3 regions of the Kitasatospora sp. NPDC032121 genome follow, and region 1 is predicted to be linked to each of the others. Evidence: riboswitches for the same ligand, from Rfam matches in the RefSeq annotation. Region 1 holds a riboswitch; each other region holds the start of a gene.

What was found. A riboswitch is a leader RNA that binds a small molecule or an ion and turns the genes downstream of it on or off. The one in region 1 is predicted to bind S-adenosylmethionine.
Region 2: linked by a shared signal. The riboswitch ahead of ACZ5OX_RS12895 (IclR family transcriptional regulator) and the one ahead of ACZ5OX_RS03470 (aminotransferase class V-fold PLP-dependent enzyme) in region 1 are both predicted to bind S-adenosylmethionine.
Region 3: linked by a shared signal. The riboswitch ahead of thrC (threonine synthase) and the one ahead of ACZ5OX_RS03470 (aminotransferase class V-fold PLP-dependent enzyme) in region 1 are both predicted to bind S-adenosylmethionine.

What each region holds. Positions count from the first base shown of each region.
Region 1 is NZ_JBVILX010000001.1:757,072-762,438, reverse strand. Features, by position in the region: gene ACZ5OX_RS03480 (response regulator) at 276-701, shown strand; gene trpD (anthranilate phosphoribosyltransferase) at 819-1,895, shown strand; SAM riboswitch class IV at 2,005-2,123, shown strand; gene ACZ5OX_RS03470 (aminotransferase class V-fold PLP-dependent enzyme) at 2,176-3,543, shown strand; gene ACZ5OX_RS03465 (Lrp/AsnC family transcriptional regulator) at 3,547-3,828, opposite strand; gene ACZ5OX_RS03460 (rhomboid family intramembrane serine protease) at 3,825-4,652, opposite strand; gene ACZ5OX_RS03455 (hypothetical protein) at 4,854-5,117, shown strand; gene ACZ5OX_RS03450 (NYN domain-containing protein) at 5,367-5,367, shown strand, end outside.
Region 2 is NZ_JBVILX010000003.1:451,030-456,396, forward strand. Features, by position in the region: gene ACZ5OX_RS12885 (AfsR/SARP family transcriptional regulator) at 1-1,089, opposite strand, end outside; gene ACZ5OX_RS12890 (hypothetical protein) at 1,351-2,502, shown strand; SAM riboswitch class I at 2,576-2,718, shown strand; gene ACZ5OX_RS12895 (IclR family transcriptional regulator) at 2,919-3,632, shown strand; gene ACZ5OX_RS12900 (threonine/serine exporter family protein) at 3,692-4,945, opposite strand; gene ACZ5OX_RS12905 (DUF362 domain-containing protein) at 5,199-5,367, shown strand, end outside.
Region 3 is NZ_JBVILX010000015.1:69,534-74,900, forward strand. Features, by position in the region: gene otsB (trehalose-phosphatase) at 1-623, shown strand, start outside; gene ACZ5OX_RS29400 (alpha,alpha-trehalose-phosphate synthase (UDP-forming)) at 610-2,076, opposite strand; gene ACZ5OX_RS29405 (glucosyl-3-phosphoglycerate synthase) at 2,173-3,210, opposite strand; SAM riboswitch class I at 3,322-3,456, shown strand; gene thrC (threonine synthase) at 3,473-4,753, shown strand; gene ACZ5OX_RS29415 (MoaD/ThiS family protein) at 4,780-5,058, shown strand.

The DNA.
Region 1 (5,367 bases):
CCTTTTCTGATGGTTCCTCGGAGGGGCCCGCGACCCCGTTGCCCGGTGCGTCGTTGCACGGCTGGAGCAGCCGCGGGAGGTAGGGGACGGGACCCGGGGTCGGCCGTACGGGTGGACCGGACGGGATCGGGTGACGGGCCGTCCTCCGGGTGGGTGAGCCGGGGTGCGGCCCGGTTGGCCGGGAAGCTGCACGAGGAGGACTCGGCGGGGGTGATCGGGAGTAGCATCCGGATCAGGCGAACGTGGTCCGGATCACACTTGAGGGAGCAGGGCCCATGGCGTACACGACCGATGAGATGCTCACCGTCCTCGTCTACAGCGACGACCGCAACACCCGCGAGCAGGTGCTGACGGCGCTCGGCCGCCGGCCCGCCGAGGACCTTCCGGAACTGACCTACCTGGAGTGCGCGACCACCCCCGCGGTGCTCAAGGCACTGGAGAAGGGGGGAGTGGACCTCTGCGTGCTGGACGGTGAGGCCGTTCCGGCCGGGGGGCTGGGCCTCGCGCGCCAGCTCAAGGACGAGATCTACGGCTGCCCGCCGGTGCTGGTGCTGATCGGCCGGCCGCAGGACTCCTGGCTCGCCGCCTGGAGCCGGGCCGACGCGGCCATCTCCCACCCGGTGGAGCCGGTGGCGCTGGCCGAGGCGGCGGCCACCCTGCTGCGGGCGCGACTGGCGAAGCGGACTCCGGCAGTCCGCTGAAGGCGGCCCGGCAACTGGAAAGGACAGGGGTAGAAGCGGAGGCTTCGCTCGATAGGCTGGCTCCATCCGTACGGACGTCCCCCCGTAGTGGGGAACCGACAACAGCTGGAGTCAGCCATGGTGAACGTGAACCCTGCGAACGGCGGTAGCGACCCCGCGCAGGTGGTCCGCACCTGGCCGGACCTCCTGGCGGCGCTGTTGCGGGGGGAGGACCTCGACCGCTCGTCCACCGCGTGGGCGATGGACCGGATCATGAGCGGCGAGGCGTCCCCCGTACAGGTGGCCGGGTTCATGATCGCGCTGCGGGCCAAGGGCGAGTCGGTCGAGGAGATCGGCGGCCTGGTCGACGCGATGTACGCGCACGCGGAGCCGCTGGACATCCCCGGCCCGGCGGTGGACATCGTCGGCACCGGCGGCGACCGGGCGAAGACCGTCAACATCTCCACCATGTCCGCGATCGTCGCGGCGGCCGCCGGCGCCAAGGTGGTCAAGCACGGCAACCGGTCGGCCTCCTCGAGCAGCGGCTCCTCGGACGTGCTGGAGAAGCTCGGGGTGGCGCTGGACCTCTCCGCCCGGCGGGTCGCCGAGGTGGCCGAGGAGGTCGGGCTCACCTTCTGCTTCGCGGCGAAGTTCCACCCCTCGATGCGGCACGCCGCCACCGCGCGGCGCGACCTCGGGGTGCCGACCTCCTTCAACATCCTCGGCCCGCTGACCAATCCGGCCAAGGTCACCGCGCACGCCATCGGCTGCTTCGACACCCGGCTGGCCGGACTGATCGCCGGGGTGCTGGCCGAGCGGGGTGCGACGGCGCTGGTCTTCCGCGGCGACGACGGACTGGACGAGCTGACCATCACCACCACCTCGCAGGTCTGGCTGGTGCGCGAAGGGGTGGTCACCCGGACCGCCTTCGACCCGCGGGACGTCGGCATCGAGCTGGTCGGCATCGAGGCGCTGCGCGGGGCGGACGCCTCGTACAACGCGGAGGTCGCGCGGCGGCTGCTGGCAGGGGAGCACGGGCCGGTCCGGGACGCCGTCCTGCTGAACACGGCGGCGGCGCTGGTCGCGCTCGACCTGCGCGACGCACCGCTCGCCGAGCAGCTGGCGGCCGGCATGGAGCGGGCCGCCAGGGCGATCGACTCCGGCGCGGCCCAAGACCTGCTGCGGCGTTGGTCGGAGGCCACCAGCCGGATCTGACACGGCAGTTGACGGGGCCCGCGGGAACTCCTCCCGCGGGCCCCTCGCGCTGTCCGGATGCCGGACGCCCGTTTGACCGCCCGATGGGCGCGGCCTAGAGTCTTCGCCAGGTCATGAGTGACAGCGCGAAGCCCCAGCTTGCTGTCCGGCAACCCTCCGTCCGTGGCGGGGTGCCCTGGGTGAGGACCGGGTCGTCACGGCAAGCCGTCCGTGCGACAAGCGCGGACGCCGGACGAATGACACTCCCGGGGTCCCTTACCCCTTGAAGGAGTGCATCCCCATGTCCCCCGTCGCCACCGAAATCTGCGCCCCGCTCGCCGTCCTCGGCACCGACGTCCAGGTCCCGCTCGCCAGTGGTGAGAAGGTCGGCTACGCGGCACTCGACTACGCGGCCAGCTCGCCGGCGCTCCAGCGGGTGTGGGACGACGTCGCCGCCTACGCGCCGTACTACGGCAGCGTCCACCGCGGGGCCGGGTACCTCTCCCAGCTGTCCACCGACCTGTTCGAGCAGAGCCGCCGCACCGTCGGCGAGTTCCTCGACCTGCGCGAGGGCGACCAGGTGGTCTTCACCCGGGCCACCACCGACTCGCTCAACCTGCTGGCCGCCGCCGTTCCGGCCGGCACCCGGGTGTTCGCCTTCGAGACCGAGCACCACGCCTCGCTGCTGCCCTGGGCGCACGCCGGACTGGACGTCACCTACCTGCGGGCGCCGCGCTCGCGGGCCGAGGCGGTGGCCGCGCTGGACGCCGCGCTCGCCGAGGCACCCGAGGGCCCCAAGCTGCTCTGCGTCACCGGCGCCTCCAACGTGACCGGCGAGCTGTGGCCGGTCGCCGAGCTGACCGGGACCGCGCACCGGCACGGCGCCCGGGTGGTGCTGGACGCCGCCCAGCTGGCGCCGCACCACCGGGTCTCGGTGCGCGAACTGGACGTCGACTGGATCGCCTTCTCCGGCCACAAGATCTACGCGCCGTTCGGCGCCGGGGTGCTGGCCGGCCGGGCGGACTGGCTGGACGAGGCCGAGCCGTACCTGGCCGGCGGCGGGGCGACCCGGACGGTGGCCCGGGAGGCCGACGGCTCGGTGGCCGTGCAGTGGCACACCGGCCCGGCCCGGCACGAGGCCGGCTCGCCGAACGTCATCGGCGCCTACGCGATCGCCTCGGCCTGCCGGGCGCTGACCGAGGCGGGCTTCGACGCGCTGGAGGCCCGCGAGCGGCAGCTGGTCGCCCGGCTGACGGCCGGGCTGGCCGAGATCCCGCAGGTCAAGGTGCTGAACCTGTTCGGGGCCGACTCCGCCCGGGTGGGCGTGCTGTCCTTCGTCGTCCGGGGCTGGAACAGCTCGCACTTCTCGGCCGCGCTGTCCGCCGAGTACGGCATCGGGGTGCGCGACGGCCTGTTCTGCGCCCACCCGCTGGTGCGCACGCTGCTCGGGGACGAGGACGTCGCGCCGTCCGAGTGCGGGGCGCCCGAGCCCTCGCTGCCGGGCGAGCGCAGCCTGAACGCGATCCGGGTGAGCTTCGGCGCCGGGACGCCGGACGAGCACGTCGACCGCTTCCTGACCGCCGTCCGGGAGCTGGTCACGGACGGTGCGGCGTGGAACTACCGCAACGAGGGCGGGCGTTGTGTCGCCGACTCTCGGCGCGAGGGCTGACCGCTACTCGTCCAGGCCGAGGGCGAAGGCGGCCTCCAGGTCGTGCTGGGAGTAGGTGCGGAAGGCGATCTGGGTCTCGGTGTGGGCCACGCCCGGGACCTTGTTGAGGCGGCCCGGGATGACCTCGGCCAGGTCGTCGTGCCGGCGCACCCGCACCATCGCCACCAGGTTGTAGCCGCCGGTCACCGAGTAGACCTCGCTGACGCCCTCGATGGCGGCGATGGACTCGGCGATCTCCGGGATGCGGTCGACACTGGTCTTGATCAGGACGATGGCGGTGATCACAGTTCGGGCTCCTTTGTGGGGTGCCGCCAGCGTATCGGGCGTCGGCCCGGTCGTCTCGGGGGGTGGCGGACCGCGGTGCAGGCGTAGAGGAACCCGGCCGAGAAGCCGATCACGTGGACCAGGTAGGCCACCCCGGGGCCGGCCGAGTGCACCGACCACCATTGCAGGGCGAACCAGAGGCCGAGCACCAGCCAGGCGGGGAAGCGCAGCGGCAGGAAGAGGAGCAGCGGGACGAGGGCCGTCACCCGGGCCCGGGGATGGAGGCGTAGGTAGGCACCGAGGACGGCCGAGATCGCCCCGGAGGCCCCGATGAGCACCCGGGTGGAGTTCGGCGAGTGCGCCTCGGCGAGCGCGAAGCCGTACGTGGTCAGGCTGCCGGCGGCCAGGTAGAAGAGGACGTACCTGGCCCGGCCGAGCCGCCGTTCCACGGTGGGGCCGAAGACCTGGAGGAAGAGCAGGTTCCCCAGCAGGTGCAGCCAGCCGGCGTGCAGGAACAGCCCGGTGAGGACGGACAGGGCCGGGTGCTTGCCCGGGGTCGGGGCGGCCGGGCAGCCGGGGGCCGGGTCGGGGGCCTCGGCCAGTTGCTCGGCGGTCAGCGGCCGTCCGGCCAGCACCTCGGCCGGGACGGCGCCCCAGCGCTGCTCGTACCGCTGCTCCGAGCAGACCCGGGCCTGGCCGGTGCCGTACAGCGGGTTGAGCCCGGCGGCGGGGCCGAGCAGGAAGACCAGGGTGTTGAGGGCGATCAGGGCGTAGCTGACCACCGGGACGGGCACCGCCGGGCGGCCGCCCCGGGCGGCGGTGTGGTCGGGGACCGCGAGCGCCATGCGGCCAAGCATCCCTCCGGGCGCCGCAGGTGACACGGTGGTTTACGGCAGGTGGACTAGCCGGGGAGTTCAGGCGACCGGTGGCCGCGGTGGTTGCCCCAGGCAATAGGCTTGGGGCGGGCATTCCCGCCTCCCGCCGCCGATGCCGGGGCTCCGGGGGGAGCGCCTAGCCCACCCAGGGACCACCCGAGAGGACCCCCGATGACCGTCCCCGCCCTGACCGCCGAGACGCGCTGGCGCTGCACCCTGTGCGGCAACCTCACCCGCTTTGACGTGACCCGCACCGCGCGGGTGACCGAGTTCCTGCACTTCGACCTGGCCGGCGAGTCCAAGGTCGAGGAGACCGAGGTGCTCAGCGAGACGATCGAGTCGGTGCGCTGCCGCTGGTGCAACGCGGTGGACCAGGTCGAGCTGGTGGCCCGCCCCGGTGCCGAGGGGGAGCAGGCCCCCGCCGAGCAGGGCTGATCCCCGCCGCCGCGGCGGGCGGGTGCGCGGAGCACCCGCCCGCGCCGCACGGGACAATACAGAACAAGACGCACGGAGCGTGACGACAGGGGCGGCCGCGGCCGACCCCGCTGGACCAGGATCGGAGCCGAGGACGTGGTGGACGCAGCGAAGGAGCCCGGCGAAGCCCAGGGGCTTCAGCCCGCTGCGGCCGAGGCCCAGGCCGAGGCGGCCGGGACGGCGGACGACTCCTCCGAGCCCGCGGAGCGCG
Region 2 (5,367 bases), on a different contig from region 1:
CGCGGTCTTGCCGACCCCGCCCATGCCGACCACGGTCGCGATCGCCAGCGCCTGTTGGCCCGGTGCGCCGAGGGCCCCGCCCAGCCGCTCGACCAGCGCCGTACGTCCGGTGAAGTCCGCTGCGTCGGGCGGCAGTTGGGCCGGTCTGGGGGCGCCGCTCCCGGCCGGGGCGGCGGGTGCGTCCGCTGCCGCCCCGACCTTGGCGCGCGGGTCCGACGACTCGGCCCCGGGCGCGCCGGGCTCCGCCGGTCCGGAGCCGGGCGGGACGGAGGCCGGCGGCACGGAGACGGGCGGGGCCGACCGCGGCGCGACGGCCGGCGCCGGGGCGGCGAGCGACGGGTCGCCCTCCAGGATCCGCTGGTGCAGCAGGTCCAGCTCCGCCCCCGGCGCCACGCCCAGTTCGGCCAGGAACAGCTGACGCGCGCCCCGGAACACCGCCAACGCGTCCGCCTGCCGTCCGGCCTGGTACAGCGCCCGCATCAGCAGCCCGTACGCCCGCTCGTGCAGCGGGTGCTCGGTGGTCAGCGAGGTCAGCTCCGGAATGCACCGGGAGTAGCGGCCCAGCGCCAGGTCCAGCGCGATCCGCTCCTCCAGCAGGGTCAGCCGGAGCTCCTGCAGCCGCTGGCGCTGGCGCTGCGCGAACGGGCCGGGGATGCCCGCCAGCGGCTCGCCCTGCCACAGCTCCAGCGCCTGGTTCAGCAGGTCGCGCGCCTGCTGCGGCTCCCCGGCCGCCGCCGTCCGCTCGGCCTGCCCCGCCAGTTCCTCCGCCTGCGCCGCGTCCACCGCGTGCTTGGGCAGCACCAGCCGGTAGCCGTCCCCGACCGAGGTCAGCACCGTCGGTGCGTCCGGCTCCTCGCCGTGCAGGACCTTGCGCCACCGCCAGGCGTAGGTGCGCACCGTCGTCATCGCGGTGCCCGGCGGCTCCTCGCCCCACAGGGCGTCGATCAGGTCGGTGGCGCTCGCGCCGTGCCCGGGCCGGAGCAGCAGCACCGCCAGCATCGCCTGCTGCTGGGGGCTGCCCACCTTCAGCGCGGTCGTGCCGCGCTGCGCTCTCATCAGTCCCAGCACCGAGAACCGGAATTCATCCATGACTGCACCTGCCCGCCTCATGTGCTCGCCCCCGCCCGCGCACGTGCCGTCCCCCGATTTGATGAGCCCCTATCAACCCACGCCACCGGGCGTGGTGTCGAGAGATCGTCGACCCGGTGGTGATCCGGTGTTGATCGGCCGTCACCACAATCGGTGGTGTGGCACCCGCCGCCGGCCCGGCCCCGGCCGTCGGACCCGCCACGTCCCCGGCCGCCCGGCCGCCGCCCGGGCGCCCCCCACGGCTCTCGGAGGCGGACGCCCATGGACACCGACCTGCTGCACACCGACCGGCTCGACACCGCCCCGGTCGGCACCGACCCGTTGACCAGCGACCTGCTCCACCGGCTGCTCGACGTCGACCCGGCCGCCGGGCCGGCCGAACTGCTCCACCGCGCCCGCGCCGACCGCCACCTCCCGTACCTGGTGCTCGCCGCGCTCTCCCGCGAGGGCGTGCGGATGGGCGGGCACGCCCGGGCCGAGCTGCAGCGCGCCCGCGACCGGGCCGAGTGTTACGCCCGGGTCGCCCGAGACCTCGCCGACGCCACCGGTGTCCGCCCGATCCGGGACCTCCCCCTGGCCGGCTACTACCCGCCGGACCTGCCCCGGCCGCTGGGCGGGCTCAGCCTCGTCAGCCCCACCGAGGCGACGCTCTGGCAGGCCGTCAACCGGCTGGTCACCGACCACCCGGTGGAGTCCGTCGAGGTCACCCTGCTCGGCGAGCGGCCCCGGCACACCACCGTCACCCTGCGCTGGCCGGCCGAGGACCCGCTGCTCGACCCCTGGTACCAGGTGCGGGTCGCCACCGCCGCGCTCACCGGCGACCTCGCCACCGTCCCCGTCCGCCCCTACCTGGCCGCCGACGAACACGTGGAATGCCTGATCGCCCTCGCCGAGGAGGGGCTCGCGCGCACCTTCCTGACCGGCGACGTGATCGACGTGGCCCAGCTCGCCGGACAGCCCTTCGACCCCGCCGAGACCGCCGCGGTCCTCGCCGCCTACCGGCTCGCCCCGGAGGCCGCCGCCCTGCTCGACCTCGCCGCCGAGCACGTGCCGCTCGGCTCCCTGCGGGACGTGCGCACCGTCCTGGAGACCGAGGTCGGCCCCGAACTCCGCCGCCGCCGGACCCTCACCCGCGCACACCGGCCGCGCAGGGGGACCCTGCCGCGCCACGGCACCCTGCTGCGCCGCACCGTCATCCGGCACCAGTGGGACGAGGCCCTGCTGCTCCCGGCCGGTGGCGCCACCCTGCTGCTCACCCCGGTCGCCGACTACATGCTCGGCGCCGAGGGCACCCGGCCGACGGCGCCCGAACGCGCCGCCGCCCTCGCCGCGCTGCGGGCCTGGGACACCACCGCCCCCGGCGGCCCGGACCCGGCCCCGCGCACCGGACTGCCGGAGCCGCGCCACCGCTGAGCGGGCCCGCCCGCCCGCCGTCGAGAGCAGGGGGCTTGGCAGCGGGCCCGGAGAGTCTTGTATCGTTCCTGGCGAATCATCCAGAGGGGTGGAGGGACCGGCCCTACGAAGCCCCGGCAACTCCCCGTTCGACCCGGCGTCCGAAGTACGCGCCGTGCCGTCCGGGATCAGTGCCAACTCCGGCCTGTCGCCAATGTGGCGCGGGAAAGATGAGGAGACACGGTGCTCTCTGTGCTGTCCTTCGCCCGGGCGCTTCCCGCCCCGGCGCTTTCGCGTACCCGTCTCGTGCCCGGCGCAGGCAATCGGCCGACTTCCGCGGCCCGTCCTCGCTGACCACCCCCCGGCTCCCCGCCAGGAGCCGCCGTGAGCAGCGCCGACCCGCTGCTCCCGGGCCTTGAGACTGGAGTACCCCACCCATGGAGAACACGAGCGGCGTCGGCGTGCTCGACAAGGTCACCTCGATCCTCGGGATCCTGGAGGCGGGCCCCGCCACCCTCGGCGGCCTCGTCGCGGCCACCGGCATGGCCCGCCCCACCGCCCACCGGCTGGCCGTCGCACTCGAACACCACCGCCTGGTCAGCCGGGACGTGCACGGCCGGTTCATGCTCGGCCCCCGGGTCGGCGAGCTCGCCGCGGCCGCCGGCGAGGACCGGTTGCTGGCCGCGGCCGGCTCGGTCCTCACCCAGCTGCGGGACCTCACCGGCGAGAGCGCCCAGCTCTACCGCCGGCAGGGCGAGGTACGGATCTGCGTGGCCGCCGCCGAACGCCTCACCGGCCTGCGGGACACCGTCCCGGTGGGCATCACCCTCCCCATGAAGGTCGGCTCCGCCGCCCAGATCCTGCTCGCCTGGGAGGAGCCCGAGCGCCTCCACCGCGGGCTGCAGGGCGCCCGCTTCACCGCCACCGCCCTGAGCGGCGTACGGCGCCGGGGCTGGGCGCAGTCCGTCGGCGAGCGCGAACTCGGGGTCGCCTCCGTCTCCGCGCCCGTCCGCGGCCAGTCCAACCGGGTGGTGGCCGCGGTCTCGGTCTCCGGCCCGATCGAACGGCTCACCCGCCACCCCGGCGCCCAGCTCTCCCAGGCCGTCGTCGAGGCGGGCCGCCGCCTCACCGAGGCCCTGCGCCACGCCTGACGGGATGGCGGGCGGACCCGGGTCCGCCCGCCATCCCGTCAGGGTGCCGCCGCCCCGGGTCAGGCCCGGGACAGCAGCACGGCGCGGGAGGGGCGGGGGATCCGGCTGATCACCGCGCCGATCAGCGTGCCGATCGACACCCCGAAGACCGCCGACACGGCCGCCAGGACCGACTGGGCCCCGTTCCCGACCTCTATCTGCGCCGTGTTCAACAGACCGAAGGAGCCCGGCACCACGATCCAGAACGCCGGCAGGTAGAGCACCTGCCAGAGCGGACCGCCCGGCAGCCAGTGCACCAGGGTGGCCGCGACCGCGGCGGCGACCGCCCCGGCCAGGCCGCCTATCGCCGCGCCGTGCACCGACCCCACCGCCACCTGGGCGGTCACGCTGACCGCGATCACGGCGACGATCCACGGGATGGCCGAGGGCGGTGTGTGGACGTTGACCACCACGCCCGCCACCGCGATCGCCAACCCCAGCGCGATCACCCACCAGCTGGGCTTGGCGACCTGGACGTTGGCCAGCGCGGTGGCCGGCATGCCGGTCGCCGTCGCGGCCGCGGCCACCCCGGCGAGGAACAGCGCCAGCTGGACCGCGCCTGACACCAGCCTGGCCGTGCCCGCGCTGGCCGCGCCCGCCGCGATCTCGGACAGCCCGGTGACCAGCAGCCCGCCCGGCAGCAGGATCGCCAGGGTGGCCACGATCGTCCGCAGCGGGCCCTCCAGCAGCGAGGCCCGCGCGAGTGCCAGGACCAGCAGGGCGACCAGGAAGCCGGCCGTGACGGGCAGCAGCGGCCGCAGGTACGGCAGCCGTCGGGCGAGCACGGTCAGCCCCACCACGATCAGCGAACCGAGCCCGGCCGCCAGCACGTTCGCCGCCGCCGGCTGGAGGAAGAGGCAGACCCCCACGCCGACCGGCAGCGCCCCGAGATCCGCCACCCACGCGGGCCAGCGGGCCGGCGCCCGCCGGATCCGGTCCAGTTCGGCCAGCGCCCTGGGCCCGTCGAGCTCGCCCGCCCGCAGCCGGTGCACCAGGTGCAGGACGTCGGCCGTCTGCTCGAACCGCAGCGCGCCGCCGACCGGCTGGAACCGGGTGGCCCCGTCCGCGTCCAGCGACACGAACAGCCCGTTGGTCAGCGCGGCGACCCGCACCTCCGGCGCCCCCAACGCCCGCCCCAGCCAGTGGAGTTCCTCTTCGACGTCATGGACGGGCAGGCCGCCGCCGAGCAGGGCCTCGCCGAGGTCGAGGAGCAGGCGGCGGAGCGGTTCGGGCGGGGCATCGGTGACCCGGACCAGGGAAGACGTGCTTGACATGGCAGGTATCGTCCCATCCCGCCCGAATCGGTCCGACTGTGCCCCGGTCTGTTCGGTTGCCCGCTGATTTCCGACGGCCCGGCGCCTGAAGCCGGCCCGGCGCCAGAGGCCGGCCCGGGAACACGAGCGCGCCCCGCCCCGCTATCCGCCCCCGGGCAGTAGCATCCCTTTCGACCTCTTTGGGATGCTTTCCGGTGAATCGGTGACGGCCCGGCCGTGCGCGGGAGGACCGTCCGCCGGCGTTGGGGGAGATGTGACCGTCGTCGCCGCCGTGGCCCGCTCCACCCGGGGCCGACCGCTGACCGCCACCGACCTGCTGGCGGACGCCGTAGCCCGGGCCGGGCTCTGGGAACTGCTCGCGGAACGGGCGCACGGCGCTCCGGAGACGGTCCCGGTACTGCTGACCCCGGGCGCGTCCGCGT
Region 3 (5,367 bases), on a different contig from region 1:
GGCGGCCGGCCGGGGTGGCGGTGGAGTACGGGGGGTTCGCGGGGCTGCCGGGGGTGGTGGTGCTGGGGCACTACGGGGCCGAGCGGTGGGAGGGCGGGGAGCTGTCGGCGCCGGAGGCGCATCCGGGGGTGGCGCGGGTGCGGGAGGAGTTGCCGGGGGTGCTGGAGCGGGTGGGGGCGCCCGGGGGGACGTGGGTGGAGGACAAGGGGCGGGCGGTGGCCGTGCACACCCGGCGGACGGCGGCGCCGCAGGAGGCGTTGGAGCTGTTGCGGGCGCCGGTGGGGGAGTTGGCGGCCGAGTACGGGCTGGTGGTGGAGCCCGGGCGGCTGGTGCTGGAGCTGCGGCCGCCGGGGGTGGACAAGGGGGCGGCGCTGACCGGCTTCCTGCGGGAGCGGAGGGCCCGTTCGGTGCTCTACGCGGGGGACGACCTGGGGGACGTGGCGGCCTTCGCCGCGGTGGAGAAGCTGCGCGGCGAGGGTGTCGCGGGGGTGCTGGTGTGCGCCGGCGCGGTGGGGGACGCGCCGGTGCGGGAGCTGGCCGACCGGGCGGACCTGGTGGTCGCCGGGCCGGAGGGTGTGGTGGAGCTGTTGGGGGCGTTGGGGGACGCGCTCACAGCGCGTTGAGCTGGTCCAGGAACCACTGCTGCGGGGGGAGTGCGGTGGCCGCCGCCGCCAGGCGCTTGGTGCGGTCGGCGCGCTCCTCCGGGCTCATGGTGAGGCCGGCGTGGAGGGCGTCGGCGGTGGCGATGACGTCGTAGGGGTTGACGGTGAGGGCGTCGTCCTTGAGTTCGGCGTGGGCGCCGGCCTCGCGGGAGAGGACGAGGGCGCAGCCGCGGTCGGAGACCACGGGGACCTCCTTGGCGACCAGGTTCATGCCGTCGCGGATGGGGTTGACCAGGGCGACGTCGGCCAGCCGGTAGGCGGCGAGGGAGCGCGGGAAGTCGTCGTCGACGTGCAGGATCAGCGGTTGCCAGGTGGGGGTGGCGAATTCGGCGTTGACGGCCTCGGCGAGCTCCCGGACCCGGGCCGTGTAGTCGCGGTACTCGGCGAGGTCGGTGCGGGACGGGTAGGCGAAGGCGATGTGCACCACCCGGTCGTGCCACTGCGGGCGGGTGCGGAGCAGGTGCCGGTAGGCCAGCAGGCCGCGGACGATGTTCTTGCTCAGCTCGGTGCGGTCGACCCGGACGATGGTGCGGCGGTCGCCGACGGCCGCGCGGAGGGCGGCGAGGCGTTCGTCGACGTCGGGGCGGTGGGCGCGCTCGCGCAGGAAGTCGGCGTCGGCGCCGAGGGCGTGCACGCCGAGGCGGGTGGTGCGGCCGTCGAGCGTGACGGAGAGCGCGTCGTGGTCGACGCCGGCGCCGAGGAGGTCCGCGCAGCAGGCGGCGAAGGCGCGGGCCCAGCGCTCGGTGAGGAAGCCGGCCCGGTCGGCGCCCAGGATGCCGGTGAGGACGGCCCGGGCGACGTCGTCGGGCAGCAGCCGGTAGTACTCGGGCGGGGCCCAGGGGGTGTGCGAGAAGTGGCCGATCCGCAGGTCGGGGCGGGCCTCCCGGAGCAGGGCCGGGACCAGGGAGAGGTGGTAGTCCTGGACGAGCACCGCGGCGTTCGGGGCGGCTTCGGCGGCCAGGGCTTCGGCGAAGGCCTCGTTGTAGGCCTGGTAGGCGGCCCACTCGGTGCGGAAGCCGGCGTCGAAGACGGGGGCGGTGGGGGTCGCGTAGAGCAGGTGGTGGACGAACCAGAGGGTGGAGTTGGCGACGCCGTTGTAGGCGCGGGCGAAGGTCTGCGGGTCCAGGTCCAGCATCCGCACGGCCTGGCCGCCGACCGCGTGGCCGGCCAGGTCGAGGCGGCCGTGCGGGGCCCCGGCGGCGGCTCTGCGGTCGGAGTCGTCGAGGGCGGCGCAGACCCAGACGGCGTTCGGGTCCTCGATGGCGGAGAGGCCGGAGACCAGGCCGCCGCCGCCCCGCCGCAGGGTCAGCGTGCCGTCGTCGGCGGTGCTGAAGGACACCGGTCCCCGGTTGGAGGCCACCAGGACGGGGGCGGTGCCGGTCGCGTTCGAACGGTTGGTCGTGAGATCGCCCATGGTTGGCATCTTGCCGGGGGCTCGGCGTGGCAAACCCGTGGGGCCTGTCTTCGAACCCCGGCGTCACCCCGCGGACGCGGGTTCGAGGACAGGCCCCTAATGACGGGTGGCGTATTCCGGCACGGTGTGCATCGGGGGGCGTTCCAGGGCGGTCACCGGGTGGGTGTGCGCGGTGAAGGCGCGGGTTTCCGGGTCGCGGGTGAACTGGGTGAGGTGGGGGTGGACGAGGTCGGCCGAGGCCTTGAGGCGGTGGGTGCGGTCGAGCCGTTCCAGGGCGGTCCGGTAGATGGTGGCGGCCATCCGGCCGAGGGCCTGGCCGTCCTGGTGGCGGTGGTGCCGGACGCCGACGTCCACCTGGGCCAGGGCGTCGAGGCCGGCCACTTCCAGGGCGTCGACCAGCAGGCCGAGTTCGACGCCGTAGCCGGTGGGGAAGGGCAGCCGTTCGAGCAGTGAGCGGCGGGCCGCGTACTCGCCGCCGAGGGGCTGGACGAAGCCGGCGAGTTCCGGCCAGTGGAGGTTGAGCAGGGGGCGGGCGACGAGTTCGGTGACCCGGCCGCCGCCGGCGGGCAGGACGGCGCCGTCCGACTCCAGCGGGCGGTCGTACATGGCCTTGACCAGCTGGATGGACTCGTCGGTGAGCAGCGGGCCGACGATGCCGGAGACGAAGGCCGGGTCGAACTCGCGCAGGTCGGCGTCGACGAAGCAGACGATGTCGCCGTGGGTGACCAGCAGGGAGCGCCAGAGCACCTCGCCCTTGCCGGGGACGGCGGGCAGCCGGGGGAGGATCCGGTCGCGGTGTTCCACCCGGGCGCCGGCCTCGGCGGCGACGGCGGCGGTGGCGTCGGTGGAGCCGGAGTCGACGACGACGAGTTCGTCGACGAGCGGGAGGCGTTCCATCAGCTCGCGGCGGACGGTGCGGACGATGTCGCCGACGGTGGCCTCCTCGTCCAGGGCGGGGAGGACCACGCTGACGGTGCGGCCGGTGCGTTCCTTGGCGTCGAGGAGGGTGCGGACCGGCCGGTCGGCCGCGCTCCAGGAGCGGCGGTGGAGCCAGGACGCCGCCTGCGGGAGGAGCTCGGGAGTCGGTTCGGGGGGCACGGAGGTCTCCTCGGCGGGGTCGGTGGAATCTGTCATCTCGCGTGGCGGACGGTCCCGTTCAGGATTGGCGCCTTCGGATACAGTCTTCGTACAGCGGTCGGACCTTCGCACGCCGGGGTCGCCGTTGAGCAGCACCACAATTTCACAAGCTCATCCAGAGGGACTGAGGGAACGGCCCGTTGACGTCCCGGCAACCTTCTCGCGCGGCTGTCGTCGACAGGCCCCGGCGGGACAGGTGCCAATTCCGGCCCGTGCGCGACCGCGCCACGGGGAAGATGAGGAGAGAGGCCTCGCCATCATGGCTATCGACACCGCCGCACCAGTTTCCGTCGACCTCGGCCCCGCCACCGCGCTGTCCTGTCGCGAGTGTGGCACCCGTTTCCCGCTCGGCCCCAGCTTCGCCTGCCTGGAGTGCTTCGGCCCGCTGGAGATCGCCTACGAGTTCGGCAGCGAGGGCGCCGAGGAGCTGCGCAAGCGGATCGAGGCCGGTCCGGCGTCGATCTGGCGGTACGCGCCGCTGCTGCCCGTTCCGGCGGACGTGGCCTCGAAGCCGAACCTGAACCCGGGGTGGACCCCGCTGGTGAAGGCGGACAACCTGGGCCGGGAGCTCGGGTTCACCGCCCAGCTGCACGTCAAGGACGACTCCGGGAACCCGACGCACTCCTTCAAGGACCGGGTGGTCGCGTGCGCGATCGAGGCGGCCCGGGCGTTCGGCTACACCACGCTGTCCTGCTCCTCCACCGGCAACCTGGCCGGCGCGGTGGGTGCGGCGGCGGCCAGGGCCGGGTTCCGGTCCTGCGTGTTCATCCCGCACGACCTGGAGCAGGGCAAGGTCGTCATGGCCGGGGTGTACGGCGGTGAGCTGGTCGGCATCGAGGGCAACTACGACGACGTGAACCGCTTCTGTTCGGAGCTGATCGGCGATCCGGCCGGCGAGGGCTGGGGCTTCGTCAACGTGAACCTGCGGCCGTACTACGGCGAGGGGTCCAAGACGCTGGCGTACGAGATCTGCGAGCAGCTCGGCTGGCGGCTGCCGGAGCAGATCGTGATCCCGATCGCCTCGGGCTCGCAGCTGACGAAGATCGACAAGGGTCTCCAGGAGCTGATCAGGCTGGGCCTGGTCGAGGACCGGCCGTACCGGATCTTCGGTGCCCAGGCCGAGGGCTGCTCGCCGGTGTCGGCCGCGTTCAAGGCCGGCCGGGACGTGATCAAGCCGGTCAAGCCGGACACCATCGCCAAGTCGCTGGCGATCGGCAACCCGGCCGACGGCCCGTACGTGCTGGACATCGCCCGCCGCACCGGTGGCGCGGTGGAGGACGTCACGGACGCCGAGGTCGTGGCGGCGATCCGGCTGCTGGCGCGGACCGAGGGGATCTTCGCCGAGACCGCGGGCGGGGTGACCGTCGGCGTGCTGAAGAAGCTGGTCGAGACCGGGCAGCTGGACCCGTCGAAGGAGACCGTCGCGATCAACACCGGCGACGGCCTGAAGACCCTGGACGCCGTCTCCGAGGCCGGGATGACCGCCGTCATCCGCCCGACGCTGGACTCGTTCCGCGCCGCCGGCCTCGTGTCCGCCTGAACCACCCGCCCCCGCAAGGAGAAGTCATGAGCGCCAACGTCCGCATCCCCACCATCCTGCGCACCTACACCTCCGGCGCCGCCGAGGTGACCGCCGAGGGCGCCACCCTGGCCGAGGTCGTCGCCGACCTGGAGAAGAACCACGCGGGCATCTCGGCCCGCATCCTGGACGACACGGGCAAGCTGCGCCGCTTCGTGAACGTGTACGTGAACGACGACGACGTGCGCTTCGCCGAGGGCCTGGCGACCGGGATCGAGGACGGCGCCAGCATCTCGATCATCCCGGCGGTGGCCGGCGGCTGCTGAGCCCGCAAGAGAACCCGCGGTCGCCCGCGCGTACGGAATTCCGCTGTCCGTATGCGCGGGCGACCGCTCGCATTCCTGCGGGAATATTTCCGGGTCGAGTCGGAGTAGAGTGTCGCTCGGCTGGGAACAGGGTTTCCCTTTCGGCCCCGCAGTGCTCGTTCGGCCCCGCAGTGCTCGGCCCGGGGCGTCCGGCCGATGAGACCGGCCCGTGAAACATGTCAGGCAGATGTCAGAATTACCGCAGGCATTTGGGTAATTCGTCCGCTATGTCCGGCGTGAAATGCCGAGAACATCCCGATTCGGTCCGTC